Prochlorococcus marinus str. MIT 1214: one gene and its partner. The protein of the gene in region 2 binds, or shares a complex with, the protein of the main gene of each other region. Links are inferred from orthologs where the notes say so. Each region holds a gene or a part of one and is shown on either strand. Other genes may lie near its edges.

The links. The genes of interacting proteins can lie anywhere in the genome.
Region 1: the proteins of hisF (region 2) and hisH are in contact, whole or in part, in a crystal structure (PDB 6RU0), measured with the Thermotoga maritima proteins. The link is inferred for Prochlorococcus marinus str. MIT 1214 from one-to-one orthologs. Residues at the interface, in WP_004080486.1 of Thermotoga maritima: Met1, Leu2, Ala3, Arg5, Ser40, Glu41, Asp45, Glu46, Ala70, Glu71, Ile73, Asp74, Ile75, Pro76, Phe77, Asp98, Lys99, Ser122, Gln123, Glu161, Thr195, Leu196, Asn247, Arg249, Glu251; in WP_004080484.1 of Thermotoga maritima: Asn15, Arg18, Arg22, Arg117, Leu118, Pro119, His120, Met121, Gly122, Trp123, Asn124, Asn134, Gly135, Tyr136, Tyr138, Val140, Tyr158, Glu180, Lys181, Ser182, Ser183, Lys184, Ile185.

The regions. Positions count from the first base shown.
Region 1 is NZ_CP114777.1:631,141-634,406, reverse strand. What follows is about bases 326-3,266. They hold hisH (imidazole glycerol phosphate synthase subunit HisH), read right to left. Parts: upstream 2,141-3,266; coding sequence 1,511-2,140; downstream 326-1,510. Other genes in these bases: O5639_RS03920 (GuaB3 family IMP dehydrogenase-related protein), read right to left, coding at 2,736-3,266; trxA (thioredoxin), read right to left, coding at 2,196-2,519; rsmD (16S rRNA (guanine(966)-N(2))-methyltransferase RsmD), read right to left, coding at 874-1,497; petG (cytochrome b6-f complex subunit V), read left to right, coding at 807-926; O5639_RS03945 (c-type cytochrome), read right to left, coding at 362-751. Outside these bases: more of O5639_RS03950, read right to left, coding at 1-325. UniProt on the Escherichia coli protein: IGPS catalyzes the conversion of PRFAR and glutamine to IGP, AICAR and glutamate. The HisH subunit catalyzes the hydrolysis of glutamine to glutamate and ammonia as part of the synthesis of IGP and AICAR.
Region 2 is NZ_CP114777.1:1,807,108-1,814,779, reverse strand. The notes cover bases 1,515-4,322. They hold hisF (imidazole glycerol phosphate synthase subunit HisF), read right to left. Parts: upstream 3,399-4,322; coding sequence 2,631-3,398; downstream 1,515-2,630. Other genes in these bases: chlG (chlorophyll synthase ChlG), read left to right, coding at 3,690-4,322; O5639_RS10005 (DUF2862 domain-containing protein), read left to right, coding at 3,453-3,674; ubiE (bifunctional demethylmenaquinone methyltransferase/2-methoxy-6-polyprenyl-1,4-benzoquinol methylase UbiE), read right to left, coding at 1,851-2,549; O5639_RS10020 (DUF721 domain-containing protein), read left to right, coding at 1,515-1,839. In the rest of the region: O5639_RS10030 (biotin--[acetyl-CoA-carboxylase] ligase), read right to left, coding at 1-476; O5639_RS10025 (PspA/IM30 family protein), read right to left, coding at 506-1,282; more of O5639_RS10020, read left to right, coding at 1,357-1,514; more of chlG, read left to right, coding at 4,323-4,640; O5639_RS09995 (16S rRNA (cytosine(967)-C(5))-methyltransferase), read right to left, coding at 4,705-6,048; O5639_RS09990 (porin), read left to right, coding at 6,246-7,250; tRNA (guanosine(18)-2'-O)-methyltransferase TrmH, read left to right, coding at 7,426-7,672.

The sequences.
Region 1 (3,266 bases), 1.2 Mb from region 2 along the record:
CTTCTCTTCCAAAGACCAAAGCTATGGTTTCATCTCTCTCTGATTCAAGTGCCCAACTCAATGCGTCTTTGTTTGAAGCCAGCGGAATCTCTCCATGATCCTTTCTCCCACAAGTAGCAATAATTCTTGTGCAGTCTGAAAGTGCTGAATTTAGATCCTTAAATAGTTTTGCCTTTTCTAAAATTTTTATTCCCTTGACAGCCATCTTTTTCGCTTCTTGATCTAAATGATTGCATTTAGGAGAAACTATTCTCAATTCATTAACACTAAAATTTTCACATAGTCTTGCAACGCTACCAATATTTATTGTTCCTGCTGGTTCAACAAGTACAACTTTTAGAGTTTTTTTGTTAGTCACAAGTTAGTTTAGAGAGTGCATATATGCCAATAGATCAGCCATTGATTGCGGTTCAATTTCAAAACTTGGCATTGGTGGAGTCAATCCCTGAATAACTTGATTGATAATCTTTTTATCACTCATTTCTTGCGTTGCTTCATGTAAGTCAGGCCCTACAAAACCTTGAGCGGAAATCCCATGGCAACCTACACAATTGATTTTGAATAATTTACTTCCAGATAGAGCCTCACCTTCAATAGATAAAGTTTCAGATATAAAAGGTTCTTGTTTAAAGTCTCCAATTGTCCAAAAAATAATAAGTAGGATGACAGTGGTAATAGATAAAAATAACCTTCTCCAAGAGCTGATTTTTTGCTCCATATCAATTAATGATTTTGATGACGGAGTATTCACTAAAACCTCTTTGACATGAAAGAATTGTTAACTGTAATCATAAATATGCGAAAAAATGATTGAGCCTCTGCTATGTGGGATTGTTCTTGGACTTGTTCCCATAACATTATTAGGCCTTTTTGTTAGTGCATGGAATCAGTATCGTCGAAGTAGTTCAATGCCTGATTGGGAATAAGAAAAAGAAGAGAGGTGTTTCCATAGAATTTCTCTTTATTTAATTCCCAACCATTATGTATTGTTGGCAATGATTTTGACGAGCATTCGCATATCAAAGTTGATGATTTTTTAATCCATTGTTTTGCCAATAAAAGTTCTTGAGAAATTTCATATAACTCAGATTCGTATGGAGGGTCAAGAAAAACAAAGTCAAATTTTTGCTCAGAACGAGGAAAATTTTTAATAAATTCAATTTTCTTGTTTTCCGGCCCTTTTTTTAGAAAAGAGATCAATTCATTACATATGACTTCAATATGCAATGAATGACCCACAGTTTTTGATATGTCGATAAGGTTCTTTTTACATGTTTTTGCGGTTTCTCTTTGTTTTTCAATGGCAAGAACCCTCTTTACACCTTTTTGAAGGGCCTCACACGCCATTGCGCCACTTCCACTACAAAGATCTAACCAACTTGCTTCTTCGAGTTTCTTTCCAAGAATATTAATTATGGCCTCTCTAACTTTTGAGGACGTAGGTCTTGTATTTTTGTTTAAAGGACTTTCTATCCGTTTCCCAGAAATAAGTCTCAATTTCCCTTTCAAACTAAAAGTTAGTTTTTTTCAACCAATTAATCCAGTTTAAAATAAGTTTTTGTCCTGCAAGACCAGATTTTTCAGGATGAAATTGGCAAGCACCAGTGTTTTTATGCCAGACGATGGATGAGAAGTGGGTCTTTCCAAATTTTGTTATTGCTACGGTATTTTTTTGTTCTAAAGGACATGCTGTGTATGAATGAACGAAATACATCCAGTTGGAATCTGGATAGTTTTCTAAAATGGGACATTTGTTTGTTTTGAATACTGGTGACCAACCAATATGCGGTATTCTTTCACTTTTTTCTTGAGGCAATCTTCGAATATGGCCTTTTATAACCCCTAAACCTTTTGAAGTTCCCTCATCACTAGTCTCAAATAAGAGCTGTAACCCTAGACATATGCCAATAAGCGGTTTGCCATTATTTACCCAATCAATTATTGAAGGTATTAAATCAGTTTTTCTTAAATTAATCATTGCAGGATCGAAAGCCCCTACACCAGGAAGAATCAAAGCATCGCATGATTTAAGTGCTTTTATATTGCAAATAATACTTAAAGGTTGATTTACCCTTTTGAATGCTTGTTGAACTGAAAAAAGGTTTCCCATTCCATAATCTATTAATCCAATTTTTGCCAATGGATTTCCCCTAGAATCGTTTTAAAGTGCTATGAAACTAAATTCTGTAATTTGATCAAAGATGTTTAGATATTGTTCCTGAAAGCGTTGCTTTAGGGACTGCTCCAACAACTGTATCTACTTTTTGTCCTCCTTTAAAAATCATTAAAGTTGGGATGCTTCTTATCCCGTACTGACTTGCCACATTTGGGTTCTCATCAGTGTTTAATTTAAAAACTTTTATTTTACCTTCGAAATCTTTAGAGATTTCTTCAACAATTGGCGCAACCATACGGCAAGGCCCACACCATGGTGCCCAGAAATCAACCAAAACAGGCACATCGCTCTGGAGGACTTCTTGTTCGAAAGAGGAATCAGTTACTGCAGAAGCTGTGGACATACCTTGGAAGTCTTAAGAACTAGATCATAACAATTGTATTTTGCCTAAAAAAAGTTTTGCTGCCATTTTTAAATGAAGTTTGAATATTAATTTGTTTGCTTTTAATAAGAAAAACCCGAATAATTCGGGTTATGTGGAGTGTGAGGAGTGTGAGAGCAAAGGCTCTCACTACCTAATCCTAACCGATGTATTAAATCCTGAAATCTTTCCGTATCTTTATTTTCCCATTCCAAGTTGTTGTGCTTTTTGGTAAACCTTTCCTTCTGTTAACAAAGAAGGTGCAACTACTACTTCAACTTTCTGCATCTCTTTGATGTTTGTAGCTCCAAGAGTTCCCATTGATGTTTTGATTGCTCCTAATAAATTGTGGGTTCCATCATCAAGAATTGCAGGTCCACAAAGAATGCTTTTTAAACTTCCTGTTGTTCCAACTTTAATTCTTGTACCTCTAGGGAGGACAGGACTTGGTGTTGCCATGCCCCAATGAAAACCTTTCCCAGGAGCTTCTTCGGATCTAGCAATTGGGGATCCAATCATTACCGAGTCTGCTCCACAAGCTATGCATTTACAAATATCTCCACCAGTGATAATGCCACCATCAGCAATGATTGGGATATATTTCCCACTTTCTTTTTGAAAATCATCCCTTGCCGCAGAGCAATCAGATATGGCAGTTGCTTGAGGAATTCCAACTCCTAAGACGCCTCTCGAGGTACAAGCTGCTCCTGGCCCAATGCCAACCATTAC
Region 2 (7,672 bases):
TTTAAACCTACTCCGACTCTTAATAATCTAAGTTTTCCTCCTCTAAAAGATAATCTAGGTAAGATCCCAGCTAATTTTTGGCCATCAACCAATAGATCATTTGGCCATTTTATTTTGACATTAACTCCTATCCGTTCAATTCTTTCAACCAACGCTAATGCCACCGCTAACCCGTAAAGCTGAGAATTATTTTCACATATATCTTCTATCCTAATAGCGGCACTAACCCAAACCCCCCCTTTTGGTGCATACCAAACTCGACCAGCTTGACCTTGACCAAATCTTTGGCAAGAAGAAAATATAGCTATTGGTTGGTTTTGCTTTACTGGTTTCTTTGCAATCCAATTTGATAGCTCTATTTCTGTACTAGCACAAATCGGTTTAAGAATTAATCTCCAAGATCTTGAAGTGGGATGATTTAATTTGTGATATCTATAAATCAACCCAACCCCTCTATCAAATTTTTGATTATTCATATTTCAAAAGTAGTGTGGTCTTAAAAAAATCAAGAATTATCCATTGACTTTTTCATCTCCTCTAATTCAACCTCAACTTCTTTGATTTCTACTGTCTTTATTTCATTCACATCTAAATCAGAAGGAGGCAAAGCTATTGACTCGACACCTGATTTTAATTGAGTCCTCAATGTCTCTAATTCATTCTCTATATCGTCACCTCCTTCTAATGCTGCAAACTTACTTTCTAAAGCTTCTCCAGCCAACTCTAATGATGCTTGCCCAGAAGCTTCCAATGCCTCAACTTTATCTTCCATTCTTTCAAAAGCAGCCATAGCAGACTTACTACCTAAATCACCAACTGCGCTTTGAATTTGTTGCTGAGCTTTAGCTGCCTGAGCTCTTGCTTTGAGCATATCTTTTTTAGTTCGAGCCTCAGCAATCTTTCTCTCTAATAACAAAAGGCTTTTCTTTAATTTTTCAACTTGGCCATTTTGTGTTTGGAATTGAGTCGTTAAAGATTCAAAAGTTTCTTGAAAAGTTTTTTTTCTACTCAATGCTTCTCTAGCCAGATCATCCTCCCCTTTTTTCAAGGCTAATTCAGCTCTGGAAAACCAATTTTTTATTTGATCTTTTGCTTGATTTGCTTGATTTTCTAGTCTTTTTTGACTTGCAATAGCCATAGCAACCGCTTGACGAAGCTTTACCAAGTCCTCTTGCATATCAGAAACAGACTGATCAAGTATTTTTATTGGATCTTCTGCATCACTAACAAAAGCATTTAGATTTGCCCTTAGCAAGCGACTTAACCTATCTAATAATCCCATTAAGCTCTTTTATGCAATCTTAAAAAATATTAGCTAGATTTAAGCACTAACTCATCAATAGTGTCTAATTAAAATTGATTTTAGAAGACTTAAAACATACAGCAAAAGCAAAAAGAGAGCAGTCAATTTATACATGCTTGGAAGAAATCAGGTCTTCATGGAAAGGAAATGTGGGAGGTCTTATTCAAGATTGGGAAGAAATAGCTGGGAAGCAACTCGCATTGAATTGCACACCACTTAACATTCAAAATAAAGTCCTTACTATCGGAGCAAGCCATCCGCAATGGCGACAGGCTCTCCAATACAACCGTTTGGAGTTGATTGAATCTTTAAAATCATATGGATATCAGATAAAAGAGATAAGGATTAGACAACATTATCCAATTGATTTAGTGACTAGAGAAAGTGAAAAAGAAATATGGGAAAGGCATCCAAGTAGAACTGATAAGAGTGGCATGACCAATTGTCCTTTTTGCAAAGTTCCTTCTCCTAATGGAGAAGTTAAATTATGGGGTAAATGTAGTTTTTGTAGAAGAAAAGAATTAAGAATAGATTGAACGATTTAACTTTAGGCTTCAAGTAATAAAATCCCCATTTGTCCCTTTGCTAGTGTTTGATATTTTGCTTTTTTAAAGCCAGCAGAAAGTGCCAAATGAATTTGTTTTTCACCTGAAGGAAAGTTAAGTAAGCTTTTTTTTATATATGAATATTCTTTTCCCAATCCGAGAAGAGATGCAATTGGAACAACATAAAAACTTAGATAAATTTTTTGAAATAGCCCTTGAATGGAAGGTCCCTCAAAAGATCTAAAATCTAAAATCCCAGCTCTTCCTCCTGGTTTCAAGATTCTTAAAGCCTCTCTAAGCCCTGCATAAGGGCTTGAAAGATTCCTTAAGCCATAGGCCATTAAAAGTCCATCGAATTGATGTGATGTTAGATTTGTCTCCAGAGCATCACAATTTATCCATTCAATTGAAGAATAGTTTTGCTGAGATCTTTCTCTCGCAACTAATAATGCTTGAGAAGCTGAATCTATCCCGATAATATTTTCAGAACTTTTCATATATCTAGCTAAAAGTATTGACATATCTCCAGTTCCACAACAAACGTCTACCCATTTTTCTCCTGAAATTGGATTAAGAATATCCAACAATCGTCTTTTCCAAAATCTATGCAATCCGAAGCTGAATATATCATTTAAAAAGTCATATTTTGAAGAAATTGAATTAAACATTTCCTCTATAGCTTTAGTATTACCAGGCCTCATATAAATCTAAAAATCTTTACTCGCCCAAAAAGCTTAATGTGTAGAGATTTATTTTACATCTTTAAGTGCAAATATTAATCATTAAATTGGTCTGATAGGTAAATTTTCCTTAATTAGATATTCTTTTATTTCGCTTATAGTTAATTGTCCATCATGCAAAAGGGATGCCAAGAGAGCAGCTGAAGATTTCCCAAGAGTAAAAGCCTCTTTAATATGTCTCAAGCAACCAGCTCCTCCTGAGGCTATTACAGGAATTGGAACCTTTTCAGAAATAGATTTAGTCAGTTCTATGTCATACCCATTTTGAGTTCCATCACCGTCCATGGAAGTTAATAGGATTTCTCCTGCTCCCAACTCAAATACTTTTTCTGCCCATTCAATCGCATCCAAACCGGTATTATTACGTCCACCACTCACATAAACGTCCCACTTATTAGGAATATTTGTGTTCTTTTTTGCATCTATTGCGACCACAATACATTGAGATCCAAAACGATTAGCACCTTGAGAAATCAACGAAGGGTCTTTAACAGCACTGGAATTTAAACTTACTTTGTCAGCTCCTGCTCGTAACAATTCATTTATTCCATTAATAGAACTTACCCCACCTCCAACAGTGAAAGGAATGGTTACCGACTCGGATGTTCGTCTAACCATATCAACCAAAGTTGATCTTTTCTCGTGAGTTGCCGTTATGTCTAGAAAGACCAATTCATCAGCTCCAGCCTTGCTGTATCTACATCCCAGCTCAACTGGATCACCTGCATCACGCAATCCAACAAAGTTAACTCCCTTTACTACTCGTCCATTTGAAACATCAAGACAAGGGATCAATCTTAAAGCAACCATGATTTTTAAACAGGGGAACTGTTATGGTTGCCCAAACTTAAGCATTTTGATGCCATGGCTAAGCCAACCTCCCTTGCAAGGATAGGTTCAAAAATTAAGATCAATATCGAACGTGTAAGAGATCGCATACCTTCTTATTTGATCAACCAACTATCTGAGGATCCAAGAGGCACTGTAATCGATTACAAGATGACTGATGGTATTGGTGGCATTGGTGTGGTACTTAAAATGAATGATGGAAGCAAACATTGGTTCTTCGAAGATGAAGTTTCTTAACCCTGAGATTACAAAGTGAGCGATGCTAGACAACTCCTTGGAATAAAAGGAGGTTCTGAAACAACAAACATTTGGAAGCTTCGTTTGCAATTAATGAAGCCCATCACATGGATTCCTTTGTTATGGGGAGTCATATGTGGAGCAGCTGCCAGTGGTAATTATCACTGGGAATTAAGCAACATTATTGCTTCGATAAGTTGCATGTTTATGAGCGGGCCACTCTTAACTGGATATACCCAAACAATAAATGATTACTTTGATAGAGAAATTGATGCAATAAATGAACCTAATAGACCAATACCTTCAGGAGCAATTTCACTTTTCCAAGTAAAATTTCAAATTTGGGTTTTATTAATTGCCGGTCTTGGAGTTGCCTATTTATTAGATTTGTGGGCACATCACACAATTCCTTCCGTCTTTCTTTTGGCATTGGGAGGTTCATTTGTAAGTTTTATTTACTCAGCACCACCTTTAAAACTTAAACAAAATGGTTGGCTTGGGAATTATGCACTTGGTGCAAGCTATATAGCTCTTCCCTGGTGGGCTGGACAGGCTCTATTTGGACATTTAACCTGGACAACTGCTCTGCTTACTCTTGCGTATAGCTTTTCAGGCTTAGGAATTGCTGTGATCAATGATTTTAAAAGCGTGGAAGGGGATAAAAGCCTTGGTCTTGAATCACTTCCTGTTGTTTTTGGTATTAAAAATGCAAGTCGTATCAGTGCAGGCATGATAGATATCTTTCAGCTCGCAATGGTAGTAGTTTTAATAGCGATAGGACAACATTTTGCATCTGTCATTCTAGTTTTGCTAATAGTCCCTCAAATCACATTTCAAGACATATGGCTATTACGTGATCCATTAAAATTTGATGTTAAATACCAAGCGAGTGCACAACCATTTCTAATTTTAGGAATGCTTGTAACTGCTATAGCTATAGGACATAGCTCATTAATTAGTTTATAAAATTAATTCTTAATTCTTAAAATAGAATCATAACTATTCAAAAAGGATTAACACCCTATATAATTTACTTTTTTAATTTATTTAAAACAGCAATATAAAAACCATCTCCATTACCTTCTTCACTAGGCCATATCTGTTTCTCATATTCTAATAAAAATTCAGTTTTTAATTTAAGAAAGTTTTTTATCTGATTAGTATTTTCATCAGGGTGAATTGTACACGTGGAATAGACCAGTGTGCCTCCTTTTTTCAATAAAGGGGCTAACGAATTGAGTAGCTGACTTTGAAGTAAAACAAGCTGCTGGATATGATCCTTATTCATCCTCCATCTTGCATCAGGGTGGCGAGCAAGAGTACCCAATCCTGAGCATGGTGCATCTATTAATATTCGATCAAAAAAATTTTTCCATTCTGGATGTTTAACTAATAATTCATTGGAATCTGCGACCATTAGTTGCAAACAGTTAGTCCCTAACCTCTCTGAATTAGTGAAGATTTTTTTCGATCTTCTGGATGATCGATCAACCGACCAAATTTTGCCCTCATTATTCATTAATTCAGCAATATGTGTTGATTTACCACCTGGTGCAGCACAAGCATCAAGGATTTTTTCTCCAGGCAAAGGACCTAATGATGGGGCAATTAGCTGTGAAGATCTATCTTGAACACTCCATTTACCTTCTTCATAACCAGGCCATTTCCTAGGTTCACCTACACCAGCTCGTACTTCCAATCCGTAAGGACAATTTGGAATTACTTGATGTTGAATACCACAGGAATCAAAAAGTTCTTTTACATCTTTTAAATCTGCACGCAATTTATTCACTCTTATGTCAATAGGACTAACACTGTTGAATGCTTTAGCAATCTGCTCGGCCTGTTCGACTCCCTTCCAAGCAATCAATTCCTCTGCTAACCAAATGGGAAGAGACTCGTTTTTTGCCAATTCCAAACTCGGATTATTTGATTTAGGCAGCAAAAGACCTTTCTCTTTGCTTCTAAGAGCAGATCGCAAGATCCCATTAACAACAGGGGCAAGCTTTTTTAAATGATGGGTTTTCGCAAGCTCAACAGTTGTGTTGATAGCAGCAGCAGGAGGAATCCGCTTCATTTTCAAAATTTGATAAAGCCCAAGATGCAATAACCATCTCAATAAAGGAGGTTGTTTGCGCGCCGACACTTTCCCTAAAGAATCAATCCAACAATCTAAGAAATATCTTTGACGAATTGCTCCATAAGAAAGTTCAGTTATCAGTGCTTTATCTAAGGATTTAAAAGAATAGAGATTAAAGATCCTTTCCAAAGCCACATCTGCAAATGCTCCTCCACCCACTGCTTGGATAACCTCCCAAGCAGCTTTTCTGGCATCTAAGCCTTTTATGGATGACAGGTTTTTACTCAAAAGCAATCATTTAAAAAATTCAGTTCACAGAAAAGTGTTATCTAAATAATCATAGCTCTAAATCCCCAAAAAGTGTCTTACTGCAATGACTTTCAAGAAGATAGAAGGGGCTAGGCCAACTCAAGAGGTGTAACATAAGATACTTTTAACCTCATCCTCTAAACGTTAAATTTGATACAACTTCTTTAATGTGTGAGGACACTATGAAGCTTTTTTCACGTTTATTAGTAGCTCCAGCAGCTTTGGGTCTTATGGCTCCTGTTGCAGCTAATGCAGATACTGCATTTTCATCAACAACAACTCTTGGTGGTTCTGCTGTTTTCACAACTGGTTCAGTTGCTGATGGCGGAACATCTGATACAGAAGAAGAGCTTTATATGCAGTATGCATATACTCTAGATGTAAATTCTAGCTTCACTGGTGAAGACCTTTTCTCTGCAGGTATCGTAGCTGGTAATGCTAGTGGCCCACTTGCAAGCATGGATAGTGCTGAAACAGGTGATCTAGATGTTCAGTCTCTATTTTATAACTTCCCTGTAGGCGATCTTTCAGTAACTGTTGGACCTCTGGTTGATCAGGATGATGTTGTTGCTGCAACAACTTCTGCTTATTCAGACGCATTCAGACTAGGCAGCATGCCTTATTCTTTGGCTGGTAACGAAACTGGTCCTGGAGTTGGTGTTGCTTACTCTAATGACAATGGTGTAGTTGCTTCTGTAAGTTTCGTTTCTGTTGGTGGTGCTTCTTCTACAGTAGGAATCGGCGCTGATGATGGTGATGATGTTTCAACTTTCACTCTTGGCTATAATGGCGACGGCTTTGGTGGCGGTCTTGTAATCGCTTCTAACGACGGTGAAGGCGGAACAACTGGATACGACACATTCGGTGGTGGTATCTACTACAGCCCAGAGTCAATTGATGCAACATTCAGCGTTGCTTATGACACAACAGATCCAGAAACAGGTGCTGATGCAACTGACTTGTTCGTTGGTGTTGACTACGAAGTTGGTCCAGGAACATTAAGTGCTGCTTACAATTCAACTGATGTTGATGGTAGTGATTCTTTAGATTCAACAGGATTTGAAGTTTCTTACACTTATTCATTGAACGACAACGTTACACTTACTCCTGGTTTCTTCACTGTTGAAGATACAAGTACTGGTGATGACGACACAGGCGTTGTTGTTGAAACTGCATTTAGCTTCTAGATTTAATAGAAACCTAAATTCATTTAGCCAAATAAAAAGCTCCTGCTCATTGGGCAGGAGCTTTTTATTTGGCGATTTATCAAGTATTTTATAAAATCACTGCTATGTATTTTTTATATATGGAATAAATACCACTATCATCAAAGAGCTCAAACTGTTCTATAAGTCATAAGAGATGCCTCTACTACCTAGACGTTTTGAACGTCTAAAATCAGTACTGAACAAAAGAATTTCAGATCTCACTATCTTAATTGAAAATGTTGAAAAGCCTCATAACCTCTCAGCAATAATACGTAGTTGTGATGCAGTGGGTGTTCTTGAGGCATATGCGATCTTCAACAAAGATAAATTTTTAACATTTAATAGCACGGCTCAAGGAAGTCAAAAATGGGTCCAAATAAACCAATACAAAGAAACCTCTG